DNA from 3 places in the Sphingomonas sp. Ant20 genome. Region 2 is predicted to be linked to each of the others. Evidence: riboswitches for the same ligand, from Rfam matches in the RefSeq annotation. Region 2 holds a riboswitch; each other region holds the start of a gene.
What was found. A riboswitch is a leader RNA that binds a small molecule or an ion and turns the genes downstream of it on or off. The one in region 2 is predicted to bind cobalamin.

Region 1: linked by a shared signal. The riboswitch ahead of NI18_RS26585 (hypothetical protein) and the one ahead of NI18_RS14845 (HoxN/HupN/NixA family nickel/cobalt transporter) in region 2 are both predicted to bind cobalamin.
Region 3: linked by a shared signal. The riboswitch ahead of NI18_RS00830 (TonB-dependent receptor) and the one ahead of NI18_RS14845 (HoxN/HupN/NixA family nickel/cobalt transporter) in region 2 are both predicted to bind cobalamin.

What each region holds. Positions count from the first base shown of each region.
Region 1 is NZ_JRVI01000029.1:39,720-49,902, reverse strand. It holds partial or broken gene NI18_RS06090 (TonB-dependent receptor) at 1-996, opposite strand, end outside; gene NI18_RS26585 (hypothetical protein) at 947-1,336, opposite strand; cobalamin riboswitch at 1,518-1,751, opposite strand; partial or broken gene NI18_RS06085 (CoA ester lyase) at 1,810-2,633, opposite strand; gene NI18_RS06080 (MaoC family dehydratase) at 2,630-3,082, opposite strand; gene NI18_RS06075 (biotin carboxylase N-terminal domain-containing protein) at 3,082-4,917, opposite strand; gene NI18_RS06070 (nuclear transport factor 2 family protein) at 4,914-5,399, opposite strand; gene NI18_RS06065 (carboxyl transferase domain-containing protein) at 5,404-7,005, opposite strand; partial or broken gene NI18_RS06060 (acyl-CoA dehydrogenase family protein) at 7,037-8,160, opposite strand; gene NI18_RS06055 (Rieske (2Fe-2S) protein) at 8,271-8,672, opposite strand; gene hppD (4-hydroxyphenylpyruvate dioxygenase) at 8,719-9,789, opposite strand; gene NI18_RS06045 (MarR family winged helix-turn-helix transcriptional regulator) at 9,878-10,183, shown strand, end outside.
Region 2 is NZ_JRVI01000128.1:1,861-4,113, forward strand. It holds gene NI18_RS14845 (HoxN/HupN/NixA family nickel/cobalt transporter) at 155-1,144, opposite strand; cobalamin riboswitch at 1,371-1,584, opposite strand; partial or broken gene NI18_RS14850 (molybdopterin molybdenumtransferase MoeA) at 1,823-2,253, shown strand, end outside.
Region 3 is NZ_JRVI01000003.1:10,535-20,717, forward strand. It holds gene NI18_RS26120 (endo-1,4-beta-xylanase) at 101-391, opposite strand; gene NI18_RS00800 (endo-1,4-beta-xylanase) at 388-1,242, opposite strand; gene NI18_RS26125 (DUF2779 domain-containing protein) at 1,380-2,855, opposite strand; gene NI18_RS21915 (hypothetical protein) at 2,845-3,216, opposite strand; gene NI18_RS00810 (LuxR C-terminal-related transcriptional regulator) at 3,240-3,836, opposite strand; gene NI18_RS00815 (ATP-binding protein) at 3,833-5,443, opposite strand; gene NI18_RS00820 (hypothetical protein) at 5,617-5,901, shown strand; gene NI18_RS00825 (hypothetical protein) at 6,015-7,148, opposite strand; gene NI18_RS00830 (TonB-dependent receptor) at 7,275-9,365, opposite strand; cobalamin riboswitch at 9,614-9,854, opposite strand; gene NI18_RS26130 (hypothetical protein) at 10,073-10,183, shown strand, end outside.

The DNA of each region.
Region 1 (10,183 bases), on a different contig from region 2:
GAAGAGATCGAAATAGCCGGGGTTCTTCACGCCCGTCCCGTAGGCGCCGCGCACCCGCGTCCCGGTCGCGAACCGGTAGCTCGCCTGCGCGCGATAAGTGGTGGTGTCATCGAACCGGTTATTCTCGTCGCGCCGCACCGATCCGCCGATCGCGAGCGCATCGTCGACGACAACGTCATACTGGCCAACGAACCCGACATTGTCGGTATGCCGCCGTCCCGTAAAGACGAACTCCGAAGGAGCCGCGCTAAGCGTCTGGAACTCCTCGCGCTCGACATCGACCGCGGCGGTCAGCCGATGCCGGATGCTATCAGTGCCGAACCGGAAGGCGCTTTCGAACGATCCCTTGTACCGTCGTCCCTTGTTGCCAAAGCTCAAGGCATCGTCGGCCAGCGCCCGGCGTGTCGTATCGGCAAACTGGCCGCTGAGCGCATTCGTCCAGCGGCCATCCGCCAGCGCCAACTCCGCGCGGATGAGCCCGTAATGCGCCTCGACCGTGCTGCGCGCGCCTGGCGTATCGACGATCGTGCCGAACTGCGGGCCGCTCAATGCCGTGTCGTTGCTGTCGGCATCGGTATAGCTGTAGCGCCCGACGCCCGTGACCTTCAGCGTGTCGGTGGGCGACCAGCTGAGCTTGCCCGTCGCGCCGACGCTCTTCGCGCCAATGTCGCGCGATCCGCCCCGTGCGGTCGGCGTGCCGTCGGTGAGATAGGTCGAACTCGACAGCGCGTAGTCGAGATTGCCCGCTACGCCTGCGACCCGCGCGCCGCCCGAAAACGTGCCGAACGATCCCCCCTCGGCCCGCAGCGATACGCCCGGGGCTTCCGCGCCGCTGAGCGTGAGATACTGAATGACGCCGCCGATCGCGTCGGACCCGTACAGCGCCGATTGCTGGCCGCGCAGCACCTCGACCCGTGCCGCCTCGTCGGCAATCAGCGTGCCGAAATCATATTCGCCCTGATAGGGATCGGATACTTCGATCCCGTCGATCAACACCAGCACGTGATTGCCCTCCGATCCGCGGATCCGGACCTGCGTCGTCCCCCCCGACCGCGCCGGTCCGGCTGACCGCCAGCGCGGGGACGTCGCGCAGCACGTCGGACACGATCCGGGTCTGCCGCTGGTCGAGCGTGGCGGCGTCGAGCACTGTCACCGACGCCCCGAGCTGATCGGCGGGAACCGCGTCCCCCGATCGCGATGCGGTAACCACCAGCTCGGCGTCGCCCCCTGCCGCCTCGCCCGTCGCCGCGGCAATCGGATCGGGCTCGGCCGCGGCCGGCGATGCAAAGGCCGTGGCGGTCGCGAGAACCGCAAGCGAAACGAAAATTCTAGTCATGAAACGATACCCCCGGCGTCACGAGCGACCGGCCGGGGCCTGCCGTCCGATGCTACGGACAGCCGGCGCAACACTTGGGGTGCACGCCGAACCGCACCCGCCACGCGCGCCGATGCGGCCCCCGCCGCATGGTTCGTCGCTCAGACGGAGTACCGTGCCGCGGCCATCCCCTGGACCATGGCAAGAGCGACCGAGCGCCGGCAGGTCTCCTGGCTCGCGGGTCGACGCCCGGTACGCGACCTTCCCGGGCCCTGCGCTTACGCTCAGGCCTAGTGGTCGTCCCCTCATAACGAAGGAACATGCGCACCGCGCTCACCGCTTACAGTTGCAGGGACAGCCGCGGCATGAGGAGGCTCGCCTCCCGCACCGCATTCCCTTTGAAGCCCCGAGGGGCACCGACGCGATCTGCGACCCCGGCCTTCACCGGTTTCGCGGGGCGACGGTAGCGCAGAAAATTCCTGCCGCCAATGGGCCTAGAGTCTCGCGAGGATCGCCCGCGCCTGGCGCAGGTGCGGCGCATCGATCATCCGTCCATCAAGCTGCAGCGCGCCGGCCTCGGGAGCCGCCGCAAACGCTGCGACGACGGCATGCGCACGTGCCACGCTCGCCGCATCCGGCGTGAACGCGGCGTTGATCGTGGCGACCTGCGACGGGTGGATCGCCATCATGCCGGTGAAGCCGTCGCGGCTGCCGCGCGCGGCATAGGCTGCCAGCCCGTCAATGTCCGCGATTGCTGGATAGACCGTTTCGATCGCCGCTACGTCCGCCGCATGCGCGCCGAACAGCAGCAGCGATCGTACGAGCTTATAGGGCTCGGTATAGGACCCGTCGTCCTCCCGACTGGTCGCCGCGCCGATCGCCGCGGGCAGGTCTTCGGCGCCCCAGGTCAGGCCGCATAACCGGCCGTTGACCCGCGCATATTCGCCCAGTGTGAAGATCGCGGCGGGCACTTCGGTCGCGATCGGCAGGATCGGCGGACAGTCATCGCCATAAGCCTCGACCAGCGCGAGGACGGTCGCGGGTCCGGTCGCCTTGGGCAGCATGATCGCATCGGCGCCCCTCGCCGCAGCGATATCGTCGTCCAGCCACCCCGAGTCGACGGGATTGATCCGGACCATCCGCACGACGTCGGTGTGGTCCTGCAACGCGGCCCGGACCGCCTCGCGGGCAACAGCCTTGCGGGAGAGCGAGACCGAATCCTCCAGATCGAGGATGATGCATCGGCCCCGCTCGCTGCGGCCTTCGCAAAACGCTCGGGCCGGTCTGCGGGCACGAATAGCAGCGAGCGCAACCTCATGCCGACGTCCGCAGCAGCAGCGCCGAGCGAAGGCACTGACAGACGATCTCGTCACGCTGGTTGATCAATTGGTGCATGAATGTGACGATCCCGGCGTTCGGGCGCGACCGGCTGGGCTTGAGCTCGGCGACCTCGGTCTCGGCGCGCATCGTGTCGCCGATAAAGACGGGTTTTGGATGCACGAGCTTGTCGTAACCGAGATTGGCGACGAGCGTCCCGAGCGTCGTGTCCCCCACCGACAGGCCGACCATCAGCGCGAAGGTGAAGGTGCCGTTGACGAGGATCTGGCCGAATTCGCTCGCCTTCGCCGCCTCCGCGTCGAGGTGCAGCGGCTGCGGATTGTGCGTCATCGTCGAAAACAGGAGGTTGTCCGTCTCCGTGACGGTGCGGCGGATCTCATGGACGATCCGGTCGCCGACTACCCATCGGTCGAAATAGCGGCCGGCCATCAGTCATCCTTCTCGATACGCGCGAGCACCATGCCATCGCTCACCTGCCCGCCTTCGATCGCGGTCAGTTCGGCAACCGTCCCGTCGAACGGCGCGACGAGCGAATGCTCCATCTTCATCGCCTCCAGCGTCACGAGCTTCTGCCCCTTTGCGACACGGTCCCCGACAGCCACGTCGACCGCGATGATCCGTCCCGGCATCGGTGATAAGATCGCGCCATCCGCTGCCGCCCCCATCGCCGCGCCAGACGCACGCCAGGGCCGCAACTGCCAGGTCTGCCCGGCATCGGAAACGAGGGCGGCATCGACCGGTTCATGGACGCCGCGACCGTCGAGATCGATCGTCACCGCGTCGTCGTCGAGCAGGAACCGCGCGGCCTTCAAAGGGGCCGCGTTGAGACGGAAGCCCGCCATCGGCTCGGCGCGTACGAGCGTGCGCGCGGCCTCGATCAGCGCTTCCTCGCTGGGCTGCGCCGGGGGCATCAGCGCCGCACCTTCGCGGGCGATCAGCCCGGTATCGAGCGTTCCCGCGACAAATTCCGAATGGTCGAGCGCCTGGACGAGAAACCCCGCATTCGACCGGACCGGCCAGACGACCGCCTTGTCCAGCGCCTCCGCCAACGTCTCGCGCGCGGCTTCACGCGTGTCGCCCCAGGCAATCACCTTGGCAATCATCGGGTCATAATAGGGCGAGATGTCCGCCCCCTGTTCGACGCCCGTATCGACCCGCGCCGCATCACCCAGATCGAACGCCTCGAGCCGCCCGATCGACGGCAGGAAACCCTTGGCGGGATCCTCCGCATAGAGCCGCGCCTCGATCGCCCATCCGCGGATCGCAAGATCATGCTGCTGCAGCGGCAACGCCTCGCCGCTGGCAATCCGCAGCTGCCATTCGACCAGATCCTGTCCGGTGATTTCCTCGGTGACGGGATGCTCGACCTGCAACCGGGTGTTCATTTCCATGAACCAGATCCGATCGGCGCGCAGGCCTTCGCTCGCATCGGCGATGAACTCGATCGTACCCGCGCCAATATAGTTCACGGCCTGTGCCGCGCGCACCGCCGCCGCGCAGATCGCCGCGCGCGTCGCATCATCCATGCCGGGCGCCGGGGCCTCCTCGATCACCTTCTGATGCCGGCGCTGCAACGAACAGTCGCGTTCGAACAGATGGACAACGTTACCCTGACGGTCGCCGAACACCTGCACCTCGATATGCCGCGGCGAGAGGATATATTTCTCGATCAGCACGTCGGTATTGCCGAAGGATGCGGAAGCTTCGCGCTGGCACGACGCGAGCGCGTCGGCAAAGTCGGCGGACGCGTCGACGCGGCGCATACCCTTGCCGCCGCCGCCGGCGACGGCCTTGATCAGGACCGGGTAGCCGATGGCATCCGCCTCACGCTGGAGCCTATCAGGCGACTGGTCTTCCCCCAGATAGCCTGGCGTCACCGGGACCCCGGCCGCCATCATTCGCTGCTTCGCGGCATCCTTCAGCCCCATCGCGCGGATGCTGTCGGGATCGGGGCCAACCCACAGGATCCCTGCATCAAGCACGGCCTGCGCGAAGTCCGCATTCTCGGACAGGAACCCGTACCCCGGATGAATAGCCTCAGCGCCGGTGGCGAGCGCGGCGGCGATGATCTGCTCTCCGACCAGATAGCTCTCGCGCGCCGGGCTCGCACCGATATGCACCGCCTCGTCCGCGTGCCTGACATGCAGCGCGCCCGCATCGGCATCGGAATAGACCGCGATCGTGCGGATTCCCAACGCCCGAGCTGTGCGGATGATGCGGCAGGCGATCTCGCCACGATTGGCGATGAGCAGTGATTCGATCATTGCGCGGGGCATCCGGTGGTCCGCTTAGACCAAGTGATGTTGAGGATCTTCCACCGGCCCGCGTCGCGCACCATGTCGAAATGGTCGGTCCCGCAATGCGCGACCCGGCCGTCGATGGTGAAGACATAGGGCGACCATACCATCGCGATATCGCCATCGATATCCACGGCGGGATCCGTCAGGCGTTCCGCATATCGCTCCGGTCCGGGCTTCAGACGGGCGGCGAAGTCGGACCAGCCGGTCCGGCGGATGATGCGCGTGCCGTCGGCCATTTCTTCCACTGCCGTAGCACCCCCCTCGGGGCGTACCTGTGCGAGCAGTGCCTGGCCATCGCGGGTGGCCAACGCAGCGAACATCGCGTCGATCGGCACCATGACGCCAGCCTCCTCGGTCACCACGACTGGCGGCAAGCCGGTGCCCTTGACGATCGGCTGGACCGGTGTGACCTGACCCGCGGCCAGCAGAAACGATAGCAGGATCATCGGCTTACATCCTGAACACACCGAACGCGGGGCGTTCGGCGATAGGAGCGTTGAGCGTCGCGGCGAGCGCGAGGCCGAGAACGTCGCGGGTCTGCGCAGGATCGATGATCCCGTCGTCCCACAGCCGCGCGGTCGCGTACCAGGGATTCCCCTCGTCCTCATATTTCTGACGAACCGGCGCCTTGAACGCTTCCGCCTCCTCCGCCGTCCAGTCGTCCGCGTCGCGGTGAACGGTGGCGAGGACCGAGGCCGCCTGCTCGCCGCCCATCACGCTGATCCGGCTGTTCGGCCAGCTGAACAGGAAACGTGGCGAATAGGCGCGTCCGCACATGCCGTAATTGCCGGCGCCGAAACTGCCGCCGATCAGCACCGTGATCTTCGGCACGGTCGCGGTCGCGACTGCCGTCACGAGCTTTGCACCATGTTTGGCAATGCCTTCCGCCTCATACTTCCCGCCGACCATGAAACCCGAGATGTTCTGGAGGAACAACAGCGGTACCTTGCGCTGGCAGGCGAGCTCGATGAAATGCGCGCCCTTCTGTGCGCTTTCGCTGAACAGGACGCCGTTGTTGGCGAGGATCGCGACGGGGAGCCCGTGGATATGTGCGAACCCGCACACCAGCGAGGTACCATAAAGCGCCTTGAACGCATGGAATTCGCTACCATCGACCAGCCGTGCGATCACCTCGTGCACGTCATAGGGTGCGCGCACATCGGACGGCACGACACCGTAAAGCCCCTCAGCGTCGTATTTCGGCGGGCGTGCCGGTTGCCGGTTCACCGTGACAGGGACCTGTGGCGGCAAAGTCGAGACGATGTCGCGAACGATCGTCAGCGCGTGGTCGTCCGATTCCGCGACATGATCGACGACGCCCGACCGTCGTCCATGCGTGTCCGCGCCGCCGAGGTCCTCCGCGGAAATCACCTCGCCCGTCGCCGCCCTGACCAGCGGCGGCCCGGCAAGGAAGATCGTGCCCTGCCCGCGGACGATGATCGTCTCGTCGGACATTGCCGGGACATAGGCGCCGCCCGCGGTGCAGCTTCCCATCACGCAGGCAATCTGCGGAATCCCCAGCGCCGACATCTGCGCCTGGTTGTAGAAGATACGCCCGAAATGCTCGCGATCGGGAAACACTTCCGCCTGATGGGGCAAATTCGCCCCGCCACTATCAACGAGATAGATGCACGGCAGACGATTTTCCTGTGCGATTTCCTGCGCTCGCAGGTGTTTCTTGACGGTCAGCGGGAAATAGGTCCCCCCCTTCACCGTCGCATCGTTGCACAGGATCATGCATTGCCGCCCGGCAACGCGGCCGATCCCCGCGATCACTCCCGCGCCGGGGACCGCGTCGTCATACAGGCCATTGGCGACGAGCTGACCAATCTCGAGGAACGGCGAACCCGGATCGAGCAAGCGCTCGACCCGGTCGCGCGGAAGCAGTTTGCCACGCGCAACGTGCCGGTCGCGCGAACGGGCGTCCCCGCCGAGCGCGACGCGCGCAACGTCGTCGCGCAGGCGCTGGGCGAGCGCGCGGTTGTGCGCCGCATTCGCCTGGAACGTTTCGGCGTCGACCGACAGCTTCGTATCGAGGACGGGCCCGCTCACCGTTCACCCCGCAGCGACCTGATCCGCACGCTCATTGCATCACCTTGGGTGCGGCACCGATCAGTTCGCGTCCGATCAGCATCCGGCGAATCTCGTTCGTTCCCGCGCCGATGTCGAGCAGCTTGGCGTCGCGCATGAAACGCTCGACCGGCCAGTCCTTGGTATAGCCAGCGCCACCCAGAGCCTGGATCGATTCCAGCGAGACCTTCACCGCGCTCTCGCTCGCCAGCAGGATCGCGCCCGCCGCGTCGAACCGCGTCGTCTTGCCCGCATCGCACGACGCGCGACGGCATAGACATAGGCGCGCGCGGAACTCAACGCGACATACATGTCGGCGATCTTGGCCTGGATCAGCTGGAACTGCCCGATCGCGGTCCCGAACTGCCTGCGTTCACGGACATAGGGGATGACCACGTCGAGACAGGCCTGCATGATGCCGAGCTGAATGCCCGCAAGCACCGCGCGTTCATAGTCGAGGCCCGACATCAGCACACCGACGCCGCCATTCTCCGGTCCCATCACCGCGTCGAACGGCACGTGGCAATCGGTGAAGACGAGCTCGGCGGTCGGGGAGCCCCGCATGCCCATCTTGTCGATTTTCTGCCCGATCGCGAAACCCGGCATGTCCTTCTCGATCAGGAAGGCGGTGATCCCTTTCGATCCCTCCCCCGTCTTCGCATAGACGACGAGCGTATCGGCATAGGCCGCGTTTGTGATCCAGAATTTGGTGCCGTTCAGGACATAGCCGCGCTCAGTCTTCACCGCCTTCAGCTTCATCGACACGACGTCGGATCCCGCCCCGGCTTCGGACATCGCGAGGCTTCCGACATGCTCGCCCGACACCAGCTTGGGCAGATATTTCGCCTTTTGCTCGGCATTGCCCCAGCGGCGGATCTGATTGACGCACAAGTTGGAATGCGCGCCATAGCTCAAGCCGATCGACGCCGATGCGCGCGATACTTCCTCGACCGCAACGACATGCTCGAGATAGCCGAGCCCGAGCCCGCCATACTCTTCCTCGACGGTGATGCCGTGAAGCCCCAGCTCGCCCATTGCCGGCCAGAGCTCGCGGGGAAACCAGTCGTCCGCATCGATCTTCGCAGCCAGCGGAGCGATCTTCTCCTTCGCAAAACGCTGCGTCGTGTCGCGGATCATGTCCGCGGCTTCGCCCAGCGCGAAGTCGAAATCTGGCGTCACGAAACTCTCCTTACCGTATTGTTCCCGTGGCTTGCCGGGCTGTTCTCTTTACCGTTCTCGCCCGATGCTCAGCGAGGGTCAGGGACCGCAGCCGTCGCGCCGAGCGTCGTGATCACGCCGTCTACGACCGTGATCGGCCAGACCGCAAGCGCTTGACCCACGCAGGGGCCGCCGACGCAGCGGCCATCGTCGATTCTGAACAGTGCGGAATGCCACCCACAGACGATCAAGTCGCCATTCGGGCTCAGATAGTCGTCGAGGGCGCGCGCCAGTGGCAGTCCGGCGTGCGGGCAGCGGTCGACATAGCCGACGACCCCGTCACCGCGCCGAACCGCAAAACCGTGGAACCGCCCCGCGCGCATCTGCACGACATAGCCTCTCGACTGGCCGGGTGCGATCGCCTCGATCGACCCGAGCGCGATACCGGCCGGCGTGGCGAACAGCCGCACCGGCGACGGCGCATCGCTCACGGCACTGTCGTCGCCCGGCTGGCCCTGCATGTCCGTCATGACGTCGTCACGCGTCGACCGTGATCACCCCACGCCGGATCTGGTCGAGTTCGATCGATTCGTACAGCGCCTGAAAGTTGCCGTTGCCGAACCCCTCATTGCCCTTGCGCTGGATGACCTCGAAAAAGATCGGCCCGAACAGCGGTTCGGTGAAGATCTGGAGCAGCAGCCCCTCTTCGCCGACATTGCCGTCGAGCAGGATCCGGTTGCGCCGCAGCCGCTCGAGATCTTCGCCATGGTTCGGCACACGCTTGTCGACCAGTTCGTAATAGGTCTCGATCGTGTCCTGCAGCCGGACGCCGCGAGCCCGCAGTTTCTCGACGGTCGTGTAGATATCGTCGGTGGTCAGCGCGAGATGCTGGATGCCTTCGCCGTTATAATCGCGGATGAACTCCTCGATCTGGCTGTGGTCGTCCTGGCTCTCGTTCAGCGGGATCCGGATCGCGCGATCGGGCGCGATCATCGCCTGGCTGAACAGGCCCGTCGCCTTGCCCTTGATGTCGAAATATTTCTGCTCTTCGAACCCGAAAATCTGACCGTAAAAGGTCGACCAGGTCCGCATCTGCCCGCGCTTTACGTTGTGGGTAAGATGGTCAAGCAGATCGAGACCGACCGAATTCTCTGCCTCGGCCTCCGCCGCACCCGGGATCTGATCCCACGCATCGTACAGGCTGCCCGCGCCGCCATGACGGTCGACGAGATAGAGCAACGATCCGCCGATCCCCTCCAGCGCGTAGCTCTCGTCGCCCAGCGCCCCGAGCGATGCATCGGCCGCCTTCGCACCGCGTGCCAGCGCAGCGTCGAAGGCCGCCTTGGCGTCCGCGACACGGAACGCCATGCCATTGGCCGACGGACCATGGTCGGCGCGGAACGACGCGGCCTGCCCCGTCGGCTCCGCATTGAGCAGAAGGTTGATGCGACCCTGTTTGTAGCGGGTCACTGCCTTGGTCGGATGCCGGGACGCGGGCACGAAACCCAATTGCTCGAACTGTTTGCCCATCGCCGCCGGATCGGGCGATGTGAACTCGCAGAACTCGAAACCATCCAACCCCATCGGGTTGACGTCCATATGCTCCATGATGCGACAGCCTCTCACAGCTTTATAGTATCGTTGGATACCAACTGCGCGTTTGCGCAGATCGTGTCAACTGATACTATCCCGTGCCATGACCGCTTCATCCGACCGCCCACTTCTGCTCGACGACTTCATCCCGTTCCGGCTGTCGTTCACGTCGAACCTCGTCAGCGACACGATCGCGCGCAGCTATGAATCGCTGTTCGGCCTCTCGATCCCCGAATGGCGGCTGGTCGCCGTCATCGCCGAAACCGGCGGCATTACGCAGGCGGAAATCGGTCATCGTACGCGCATGGATAAGGTTACGGTAAGCCGCGCGGCGATCGCGCTGGTCGAGCGAGGCCTTCTCGAACGGCGCGCCAATGCCAGCGACCGTCGCTCGCACCTGTTGATGCTC
Region 2 (2,253 bases):
AGAACCAAACCTCGAGGTTGGGTTTAGAGGAGTTTGGCGACTGTGCCAATGCACCTGACCTCCGTCATCCTGACGAAAGTCAGGACCCAGAGCCACGCGTAATGCGCTGCCTGGCCCTGGGTCCCGGGTCGAGCCCAGGATGAGACGCAGCTCGTTACCCCCGAACCACCTCGATCTCGTCGAACCGCTTCCACCGGTAGATCGCAAAACTCAGCACCCAGCATGCCACGAACAGCGCGATGATCGCAAAGCCCAGCCCGTTGAAATTCTCGCCCAGCGCCGAAGCGACGTCCCACACGCCCCCGCTGAGGCCCAGCTTCGACGCCAGCAGCGCGAGCGTTTCGATCCCGCCGATCGCGATCGCGACGATCGCCGAGATCAGCGTGATCGTGATGTTGTAATAGAGCTTGCGGATCGGCTTCACGAACGCCCATTCATACGCGCCGAGCATCACCACCCCGTCGGCACTGTCGACCAGTGCCATGCCCGTCGCGAACAGCACGGGCAGCACCAGCACCGTACCGATCGACAACCCGTCCGCCGCCTGGCTTGCAGACAGGCCGAGGATCGCGACTTCGGTCGCGGTGTCGAACCCCAGCCCGAACAGGAACCCGAGCGGCGCCATGTGCCAGCTGCGCGTGACCAGCCGGAACATCGGCCGGAACAGCCGTGCGAGCAGCCCGCGATTGCCAAGCAGCAGGTCGAGATCCTCCTCGACATAGCGCCCGCCGCCGCGGACATGGCCAAAGGTCCGCCACACCGATCGCAGGATGATCAGGTTCATCGCCGCAATCGTGAACAGGAACAGCGCGGATATCAGCGTCGCGATCACCCCGCCCGCCTGCTTGAACGCCTCGAACTGCGCCAGCGCACTCGCGGTCAGCGCGATGGCGACCGCGGCGATCAGGACGATCCCCGAATGGCCGACCGCGAACCAGAAGCCGACCCCAATCGGCCGCTGCCCGTCCTGCATCAGCTTGCGCGTCACATTGTCGATCGCCGCTATATGATCCGCGTCGACCGCATGGCGCAGGCCCAGCCCCCAGGCGAGCATCGCGGTACCCAGCATCAGCGGCTGCGCCTGGAACAGCGCGAACGCCCATCCCCAAGCGGCGATATTGGCCGCCACCAGCATCGCGAACATCCAGCCGATCCGGTGTCGCGTCGAACGACCGGCGGTCCGCCCGGTCATGATCTTGGTCATTGGCACATCCCCGGCGTCCGACGAGGACGGGGGCCTGCCGCGAACGACCGGGACGCGCGCCGACCGGACGCCATGAGCGGCCGGCATGCGTCGCCGATGCGGCCCCCGCCGCATGGTCGTCGCTCAGACGGCGTTCACCGTGCCTCGGCCACCCCCTGGACCGGGACAAGAGCGACCAGACGCCGGCAGGTCTCCTGGCTCGCGGGTCAAGGCTCGACGCACACCTTCCCAGGCCATCGGCCCAGTGGCTGCCCCCGTCGCAGGGGGCGCGTGCGTGTCGCTCGCCGCTTACAGTTGCAGGGACAGCTGCGGTCTTGGGGCGAACCCCGCACCGCATTCCCATTCAAGCCCCGAAGGGCACCGACGCGATCTGTGCGGATCCGGCTTGCGTCGGACCTGCGCCACAGGGCTAGCGCGTTTTGCCTGCGCTGACGACAGGATTTGCGTGCGGCGCGCCGCCGGACATGTCGTCCCATCTCACCGCAACGTCTGCCGCACCTCGTACGTTGATCGCGTAACCGACCGGCGTCCTGCCGGTCGCGGCGTTGCCCGCTTTCCGCCCCTCGGCATTCGTGCGAGCAGCGCAAGACCCTCATCGCCCCGCTGATCGGAGCCCGCATGCGCCCTCTCGTCCCCGTCGCCGACGCCCAGTCCCGCCTCTTCGCCATGGCGCGCGCGTCCCCGCCGAAACCGTGCCGCTGCGCTCGGCGATGGGCCGCTGGGCCGCGGAGGACATTCTCGCCCGCCGGACCCAGCCCGCGACCGACCTGTCGGCAATGGACGGCTATGCGATCCGCTACGCAGATCTGCCCGGGCCGTGGACGGTCATCGGCGAGAGCGCGGCCGGCCGCCCCTTCACCGGTTCAGTCGGCGCGGGACAGGCGACGCGCATCTTCACCGGCGCGGCGATGCCGGCGGGCGCCGACACGGTGCTCGTCCAGGAGGAAGCAGTGCGCGACGGCGACCGGCTGATGCTCGACGGCGAAGGCCCCGCCTTTGAAGGCCGCAACACGCGCCGCAAGGGGCTCGACTTCGCGACCGGCACCCGG
Region 3 (10,183 bases), on a different contig from region 2:
CGAAAGGGTCGGCCGGTGCGGCCGACCCTCCCGATCCTTTTCCCCGTTCTCCCCCCTGGGCGCCGCACGACAATCGCGGCGCCCTTTTTTTGTCCGGGCGTCAGGTGCGGGGCGGGGCGGCAGCAAGCGCGGCGGCGATCGCGGTGTACATCGGTTTGGGCTTGAACGCGGCGTCATAGGGGCAGGGGCGGCGGCGGGCCTTGTCCTTGCGCGGCTCGAACCCCTCGATCCAGCTATAGCGGTCGGTCATCCCCCACAGCAGCACGTCGCGAAGCTGCGGATAGGCGAGCATCACGTCGAGATAGCCGCGCGTGAAATCGGCCACCGCCTGGTCGCGGACCGTGAAGTCGGCAGGGAGCGAATTGTCGCGGACGTCGAGCTCGGTGATCACCAGCCGTAGCCCATCGCGGTGACCGCATCGAGGAAGCGGCGCCACTCGCCTTCCAGCCCTGCGATCGTCGCGCGCGCGTCGATCCCCTGCGTGACGAGGTGAGACTGCACCCCCAGCGCATCGACCGGCACGCCGCGCGCCTTGAACCCTTCGAGCAGCTTGAGCACGCCGGCGCGGTGCGTCGCGTTGCCGGGCTCCCAGCTCATATAGTCGTTATAGACCAGCTGCGCGTGTGGCGCGACGCGGCGCGCGGTGTGGAAGGCGAGGTCCAGCGTTGCCTCGGGGCTGCCCAGCGCGCGCGACAAAGCGGTCTGGTACAGGCTCGCATCCTTGGGATCGACCGCCTCGTTGACGACGTCATAGCTGCGGATCCGCGTGCCATAGCGGCGGCATACCGTGGTGATATGATCGACCAGCAGATGTTCGGCGGCGCGCGCGGGGGTCGCGCCGAAATCATGCGTTTCTTCCCAGCGCGGCATCCATTTGGGCTGATGCCACAGCAGATTATGCCCGCGCACCGGCAGCGCGTTCGCGTCCGCCCATGCCATCATCGCATCGAAGCGGGTGAAGTCGAAGGCGGTCGCGCTCGGTCGCAACGCCTGCCACTTCATCTCGTTTTCGGCCACGAGCAGGCCGCAGTCGCGTTTGAGCAGGTCAGCATAGGCTGGGTTCGCGAACGAGCCGCGATCGGCACCCGGGGCACCCCATGCGAAACTCGACCCCATCCGCATTCCCTTGGTTGCGGCGATGCCGTGCAGGCCGGTCGGTGCAGGTGCGGCCGTTCCACGGGCGCCGGCCGATACGGCAAGACCCGTCAGCATCGCCAGCCCGGTGCGTCGCGTAATTTCCACAGCACATCCTCTCTTTTATGATAGCGCTAACGCTGGCGGTTTCTCCGCAACAGGTCAATCCCGAAGCCTCTGGTTTGATACGCAAACTGGATGGCCGAAGACGCAATGGTTCGGTGGCAAGCGGGCCCTGGACGTGTCTATGCAACGGGGGAAGCCGGGCCCGATTCAATCAGCCGTTCTGCAACCACCCGCATCGCCTCGACATCCCGGCCGCAATAGAGGCGCAGGGCGGTATCAAGTTCGGCGCGGCGCTTTGGCGTAGATGCGACGTCGACCGCTTCGCGATACGCCGCGACCGCGTCGCCGCCGTCCCGTACGGCCAGCGTGGCATAATCGAGATGAGGTGCGATCGTCGGCAGGGCCGCCTTGATCGACCAGCTTCCGCGCTGGTCCCGGTGGTACCAATGGTCGCGGGTGACGGGCAGCAGGTCGACGATGCGCGCGGCGAGATCGTCGAGCACGGCGGCGAGATCGGAATAGGCACGCGCGAGGCGCAGCACGACGTCGCGTTCGAAACGGGCGTGCCAGGCGATGACCGCGCCGGTCCGTGGCAGTGCGGCAAGCGCCTGGGCACAGGCGCGGCGCGGATCTTTGCCGCTCAGATCGAGAAACTCGCGCCGTACGATGCCGTGGTCAGCGGCTTCGACATCCGCGACGAATTGAAACGGCACCTGCTCATAGGGCGAGCAGCCGGGCCAGACCGGCACCGCGTCGCTGACGGTTTCGAAGTCCAGCCAGATGCGCGGATACGACCAGCCGGCCATCGCCTGCGCAGCGCCCGCGGGGTCATGCTCGACCTGCCCGGTCATCGTGGCGCGATGGACGCGGCGGTCGGTGTCGGAGCCCAGATCCTCGACCGGGACATGCGTCAGGTCAACGATGCCACGCTGCAGGAACGCCTTGCCCGCGCCGCGCGGCAGGATCGTCACGGGCCAGTACGGACCCGCCGGCAAACCTGCGTGGCAATAGTCGGTGAAGGCACAGGTGTACGGCGCGTGGCAGTGATCGCCGACGATCGCTGCAGGTTCGCTTTGTGTCAGCAAGGCCTTGGCCGCACCGACGCGCGTGCCTTGTGTCACCACAATCGGCGCAACCAGCGCGGTCACGTCGGTATCGACGAACAGCCCGCCGCGGTCCCCCGAGCGGTCCAGCGTGAAGTCGCGATCGAGGTGGCGGACGTGAACCGATGTGATGAGCAGGCCGTTGGCGGCGGCGACCCAGGCCTGAGTCGCGAGCGCGGCGAGATGGTCCGGCTTTGCCTTGGTCGAACCGCGAACGGCAATGATGCGCCAGCCGTCGCCATCCGGTTCAAGGATATCGACGATCGCCTGCACGCCGTCGTGGAAGAACTGCGCGCCCGCGATGATCTGGCGGGTCGCAATCGCTGCGCCGGTCGCTGCTGACGCTGCCGATCGACCGGAGGCGGGGTCGATCATGACCATGTCAGGCATCTGCCGCCGCGCCTCGGCAGCAATCACATGCGCGGTCGCCCGACGATCGGCGGCATCGTTCGTCGAACCTGCGCTGTCGGGCCGAAACGTCATCAGCCACAATTGCCGCGGGCACCGCTCGAACGCGGCGAGGCGCGATGGCGAGAGCGTGTCAGGCGGCAAAATCACACCCCTCCATCGACCATCCGTCCCAGCGCATCACGAGATCCCGCGCGTCGCGCGACGTTGCGGGATCGACCGCGACCGCGTCGATCCGTTCGGCCTGGCGTTCGATCAGGCCGAGCCACTTGGCGCGGACCGCCTCGACGTCCGCCGGGAGCATGTAGCGATGCCATAATCGCGCGACGCGTCGTTCGATGAAAAGGCGCTCGAGCACGTCGCGCGTGCGGTCCAACGGCAGTCCCGCATGGCTGCGCCGCAATTCGCCGACGATATGCGACGGATAGATCTCGCGGCGGGTCTTGAGCAGGTCGAGAATGGCCCGTTCGATCATCGTCTCGTCGATCGCCGTGGTGGTCGGCATGAAACCTCCGTCAAAGGATGCGGTCACCGCGCGAGCGCGATCAACTGGGCAAGACCGTTGGTACCGGTCTTGGCGACGATGGCCGCGCGGTGATCTTCGACCGTCTTGGGGCTGAGCCCGAGGATGTCGGCAACGGCCTTGTTGCTATGTCCCTGCACGAGCAGGTCGAACACCTGACGTTCGCGCGCCGACAGGGCTGCGGTTCGTGCGCGGATGCTGCGTTGGCGCCGGGACCACGCGACCCCCTCGTCGACCGCGCTGAGGAGGCGTGTCTCGTCGAGCGGCTTTTCCAGATAATCGAGGCCGCCATAGCGCCGCACCGAATCCACGGCATTCGCGGTCGTCGGCCACGCGGTCATGAAGACGATCGCAACCGCGGGGTCGATCATCCGCACGCGGTCGGCAAAGCCGAAGCCGTCGAGGTCGCCCATCATGATGTCGGTGACGATGCACAGCGCCGGTGCTTCTGCGTAGACCGACAGCAGCATGACCGGGTCGAGAAAGGGTTCGGCGGCATGACCGTGACGGCAGAGCAGTCGTGCGACGGCCGCGCCGAGGTCATGGTCGTCATCGACGACATAGACGGCGGCACGATCCGGCTGATTGGCGGGGAGTGTCATGACTCGGCTCCGGGGCGCGGGAGGGATAGCGTCGCGCAGATGGTGCCGTCGGCGTGCGTGACACGCTCCACCGTGCCGCCATGGGCTTCGACGATCGCCCGCGCCACGAGCGCCCCGACGCCCATGCCGGGGCGTGCTTCCCGCCGATCGGGGCAGCGGTTCGCGACCATGACCATGACCCGGTCCTCGTTCTGATGGGCGGAGAGCGCGACACGACCGTCGCACGCCTGCACCGCATTGCGGACCAGATTGACCACCGCCTGCGCGAGCTCAATCTCCTGGCCGAAGACGACCAAGTCGGGATCGATGGGCGACACCTCCACCACGACCCGCGCCGCCCTGGCCTCGGCACGGGTCAATGCCGTGACGGTCTCGACCAGCGCGGACAGGGGCAGGGCGCTCGGTTCGTCGACCGATCGACCGCCGAAACGGCGCAGCCGGCGGACCAGAGTGGACAGCGCCGCCGCCTTGCGGTCGATCAGCGCGGCGGTCTGGGCGATGTCCGGATCGGCGGCGACGGTGATCTCGTGCAGGTGCTTGGCCTCGATCGCCAGCGTCGAAAGCGGCTGGCTGATCTCGTGGATCACCGCCACCGACATGGCGCGCAGCGTCTTCAGCCGTTCCGCCTGGAACAGCATGCGGTCGCGCCGCGACAGGTCGCTTTGGGCCCGCGCCTGCGCATCGGCGAAGCTGCCGGCGAGGTAGCCGACGACGACGATCGATGCGAGGCTCATGTGCAAGGCGAGCCGTTCGGCGACGGGCAGTTCGGTCGCGGTAAAGGGGAGGACGATCGCCGCGACGATCACGATCGCGCACCAGCCTGCGGTGCGGCCGAAGCGCAAGCCGATCCAGGCGACCGCGAGCAGCGCTGGGGCGGCGGGCACGCCCAGCCCGATCTCTGCCAGCAGCGTGCTCGCGGCGATCGCTGCGCCGAGGACGAGGGCCGCTTCGGCCAGTCCGGCAAGCTGGCGGAGCGTCGGGCGGTGCAGTGCCCGGGGCCGGTCCTGCCCCGCATGGACCACCCAGAGCAAGGGCGGGGCGATCAGCAACACGCCGAGCAGGTCGCCGACGACAAAGCCTGTCAGCGATGCCACCGTCTGACGAAGGCCCGAGACGCCCGTTAATTCGGGACTGAACAAGGTCCAGGGCAGCGCCGCCATGGTCGCCGCGACCGGCGCGGTGACTGCGGCGAGGCCGAGCGGCATCGGCGCGACGCCGAGGCTCGATTGCGACCGCGCCGCGACGTGGCGGACCAGCCAGACGACGATGCCATAGGTCAGCGCGGGCCGGGCGACGCCGTTTGCCGCGGTCAGCCAGCCGGCCTGACCCGGAACGATGATGCCGGCGATCGTCTGCACGATCAGTTCCGTCGCCATCACCGCCAGCGTCAGCCGCGGGCCACGGCTCCACAGCAGCGCCAGCCTGACGCCCGCGGCGGGATAGAGCAGCGAGTAGAAGCCCTGACCGCCCCAGCCTGCCGCGGCCTGGTGCGCGGCCGCGAACGCCGCTGCATAGCCGATGAGCCAGGGAAGGTCGGCCAGTCGTGGCACTGTTTTGCCGGCTACGGCACCGATCGAGAGGCGGGGCGGAGAGGGAGGCAGCGGCATTGAGGGCTGCCTAGCCGCATCCGGCGCCGATAGGCCATCGGGGAAATTCCCGGGTTTTCGGCGCGGCGGCGATGGCCATGATGATCGCGAGCCAGCCCCGGGAATGTATCGATGCCAGCCCATAGTGTCTCGCGATCGCGGAATCGTCACCGCGTAACGGGCGCAGCCGTACGATGACGGAAGGACCTGATCCGATTCACGAGGTGCGCGAGCTCTGGTACCAGGAGGATGGCAGCGTCATCGTCTACAGCCATCAGGTCGTGCCGCGGCGGTGGTGGAACCGCCTGACGCGGCCGATCGGCGTGCTGCTGATCGTGCTCGCCGTCGCGTGGCCCGCATTGCTGCTATCTCATGGATGGACATGGCTGGGCCTGGCGTTTGCCATTGGCGACGTGTGCGTCGTGTTCGTCGGCCGTGATCTGATCCTGTGGGGGGCCAGGCGCTGGAGCGATCCATAGGCAACCGCGTTTAGACGCGGAATCGGAAGGTCTGCGCAGCAGGGCGGGCGCCCTGACGGGCTTGTGGCTCGCCAGGGCACATCATGCAATGGCCGGCCCCCCCGACCGGCTGGTCAGTCGCCGGGGAGGGCGGCACCGGCGACTGCGAACAGATCCGCCGCGGAGTGGCGGGACAGGTCGATCGGAAACGCCGCGCTCATCGACACGCCCGCCGGCGCGTCGTTCGCATCGAAGCCGAGCGCGCGGCAGGCCGCCACGCTCGCCTTGGTCCTGCAGGCGAGCCCGCCGCCATGTGCAAAGACGTTCAGCAGCACCCGGCGTGCGTGCGAGCGCGGCCGGATGCGCAGATCGGGAACGTCAGTATAATAGATCTCCAGCGCGCCGGGGCAGAGCCGGGCGAGATCGTCGAGCAGCGCCTCGCGCTCGTTCGGCGCGGCGGTCGGTTCGGTGCGCAGCGCTTCCTCGTCACCATCGGTTTCATCATCGGCCTCGCTCTCTCCGGCCAGATCCTCGACGGCGGGTGCGGGGCGGTCGGCGAGCAGCCGGGCGAGCCGCTCCTCGAACGCGACCGGATCGACCGCTGGCGCGTCGCCGGGTTCGGTGCCGTCGTTGCAGGGCGGCATGAACGCGGCAATGAGGTCCCGCTCGATCGGCGCAAGCCAGTGCTTCTTCACCCATGCGCTCGGCCGCTGCCCGGGCTCGGGGAGCATGGTCGCGGCCAGGTCGCGCGGCAATTGGAGATAGGTGAAGCCGAGGTGATCGAGCATCGTGGCCTCGTTCCCCGGCCCGAACACATCCCAGTGTGCGGCTGCGAGCTGCGCCTTGGCGAAGGTGCAGCTGCCGCCCTTGCGCTGGAGAAGCGGGCTTTCATCGCCGTTCAGTGCCAGCATCGCAACGATCGTCTCGATCGGTCCGTTGGGCTCTGCGGCGGCGAGCGCATGCAGATGCTTGAGATGCCGACGGGCGAAGGTGACATAGGGCGAGCGCAGCGTCTGATAGGTGACGTGCTTCTCCCAGCGCTCGAGGACCGATCCGCCAAAGGGCCGCTCGGCCTTGCCGGCATATAGGCCGACATAGACGAGCCGGTCGTCATGGAACATGCCGTAGATGCCGGGCCCGCGCAGTGCCTCCGGCTCCCCCGCCCAGGGTGCCCGCGGCACGGCGCGCAGGTTCATCCATGCCGGCTTGCCGAGCGTGGGCGGCACGGGACGGAGGGTAAACAGCTCGGAAGCCCGGTAAAACGGCATGCGCAATGTCTCCTCATGGGGTGGCCATGCGGCTTAGGCGGGCGCGCGCGCGACCGGCTATCCGGGGTTTCCCGGGGGGCGACATCGCCGGCGGCCCGTCCCAAGGGCTGCCGGCCGCGGGGCGCGCTAGAAGCCGACGCGAAGCGAGACGTCGACCGCGCGGGGACGGCCGAGCACCCATTGCTGGTTGTTGTACGTGCTGATCGCATAGTTTCGGTCGAATAAATTGTAGCCGTGGATGTCGACCGCGAGCCGTGGCGTCACTGCATAGGAGAGCGTTGCATCGACCATGGTGTAGCTGGGGACGCGAAAGCTGTTGGCGTTGTCCGAATAGCGGCGCCCGACGTAGCGCAGCCCGGCGCGCGCCTGGAGCGCACGCGTTGCGTTCCAGCGCAGCCAGAGATTGGCGAGCGTCTCGGGCACGTCCGGCGGGGTATTGCCGTCAAAGCGCGTGTCGCCGGAGACGAAGTCGTCGAACGTCGCGTCGAGTATGCTGCCGTTCGCATCGATCCCGACACCGTAAGGCAGATCGAGCGATACCGCGGCCTCGATACCCCTGGCCGATCGCTGGCCTACCTGCTCGACCGGGCTCGTCGGGGTCAGCTGCGCCAGCAGGCGCTTCTTGACGATGCGGTAGGCGGCGAGGGTGGCGGTGCCGCGACCGTCGAGGAACACCGCCTTGGCGCCAACCTCGACCTGGTCGCCAACCGCGTTGCTGAACTGCACCTGCCCGGTCGAATAGGTCGTCAGCGTCCCCAGCGGGTCCACGCCGGTGGCATATTGCGCATAGAGCGACACCGTCGTGATCGGTTGATAGACGCTCCCGACCCGCCAGGTCAGATTGTGCAGTTGCTTGGCGAGCACGAACGTCTCGGTGCCGGTGCCGCCCGGATAGTCGATCGACCAGCGGCGGATCGTGTCGCGCTCGAAGCGGACGCCACCGACGATCGAGACGTGCGTTCCGAGCTTCAGCCGGTCCTCGGCGAAGACCGCATATTCGGTCGTGCGCGTGCGATAGCGCGGTGCGATGCCTTGCGTGTCGATGATCAGACCGGGATCGAACGCGAAGGGATCGACCTCCGAAACCTGCGGGTCAGACCCGAAATTGTGGGAATATGTCAGTTTGATAAGGTTGACATCGAAGCCCATGACCAAGTCGTTGCCGACGCCATCGGCGATGCCCGTCCTGAACGTCACGCTGCCCTGGTCGCCCCACTGCGTCTGATCATGGACGATGCCGGTCATGTCGGTACGCAGGATGCCACCGGGTGTGCCGGTGTTGCCACTGCCGTTGGCGCAGACCCCGTCTGCGGCGACCCAGCAATAGGTTTCGAGATTGAGCCAGGAGCGTTTGGAGCTGAGGCGATAGGCCTGGTTGCTGACGGTGACCACATCGCTCGGCGTCCAGTCGACCTGCAGGCTGGTGCGGTTGTCCCGGTAGCGGATGACGCCGTCGCGTGTGTTGTAGTTGCGCTCCCGGATGCGGTCGTCGAGCCGACCGTCGATCAGCGGCGTACCGAAATAGCGCATCGGCTTCTGGTCGCCATAATCGTCCCGCGCGGTGACGACGAGCGTGTCGGTCGGTGCCCAGCGCAGCGTGCCCGACACGGCATGGCTGCGCGACTGGCCGCGATCGACATAGCCGTCCGATCGGCGATAGCTGCCGTCGATGCGGTAGGAGAGGCGCTCGGTGATCGGCCCCCCTGCGCCCGCCGCGAGATGGAAGCTGTCCTGCGAGCCATAGCCGATCTCCCCCTCCACATGCGTCCGCTGCGTATCGGGTTTGCGCATCAGGACATTTACCGCGCCGCCCAGCGCGCCCTGGCCGTAGAGCACCGAGGCCGGGCCGCTCAGGATGTCGATCCGCTCGACCATCCACGGATCGGTCGGAAAGGTTATCGTGCCGGCAGCCGGGAACAGCCTTATACCGTCGATCAGCTGAAGCACGGATCCCTGGCCGCTGAAGCCGCGCGCGGCGAGCGCGGTGCCGCCATTGCCGGGGTTTCCGGCGTTGCTGATGCCCGGTGCGCGGCTCGTCGCGTCGATCACCGACAGGTCGCCGCGCGCGCGGATCGTGGCGCCATCGATGACCGAGATCGTCGCGGGGGTCTCGAGCGGCGTGAGCCCCAGGCGGCTGCCGGTCGCATTCGGCGTGGTGAGCGTGTCCTGGGCATGCTGTCCGACGATCAGGATGTCCTTGGTATCGGGATCCGGCACGGACTGGGCGTGGACTTGTGCTGCGAAGACAGGCGACAGAATAGCCCCCGCGAGCGCGAGGCGAGACAATAGGAACGGCATTACGGTAATCCCCCGGGCGTCTGGCGAACCCGGCAGGGACCTCCCGCGAACGGCCGACATCCGCGCCAGCCGGACGCGATTGCGACCGGCACGCATGCCCGTGCGGTCCCCACCGCACACGTCGTCGCTCGACGGAGTACCGTGCCGCGGCCACCCCCTGGGCCAGGCAAGAGCGACCAGACGCCGGCAGGTCTCCTGGCTCACGGGTCATCACACGATGCACGGCCTTCCCAGGCCCTCATGACGAAACGTCTGGCCCAGTGGCTGCTCCTTCCTTTGCAGGAAGAAGCGAAATGCATCGCGCTCGCCGCTTACAGTTGCAGGGACAGCCTCGGCTTCAGGTGGCGAACCACCCTCACCGCGTTCCCTATTAAGCCCTTTCGGGGCACCGACGCGATCATGCCGCCCTGCTCGGATCGAACAGGTCAGCGGCGCCGGTCTATCCCGGTCAGGATCGTTCGGCAATCGTCCGGCGAGCGGCGCGATGGCGGCTCGATCGTCCTGCTCGATTGCTGTGATCCAGAAGCTCCGTTTGGCGCGATGCGCGTCCTCGATCAGGAGGCGGCGGTGCCGCACGCTCTGTGCGGGGATGCCACGCTGATGGCATGCAGGATTAAGGGATAGAGATGAAGAACGTGAAGAGCCGTCAGGCCGTGACGGCGATGCTGCTGGCTGCGACATCGGCTGGTGCCATGATTCAGCCAGTCGCCGCGCAGACGGTGGCGCCGGCCGAGACG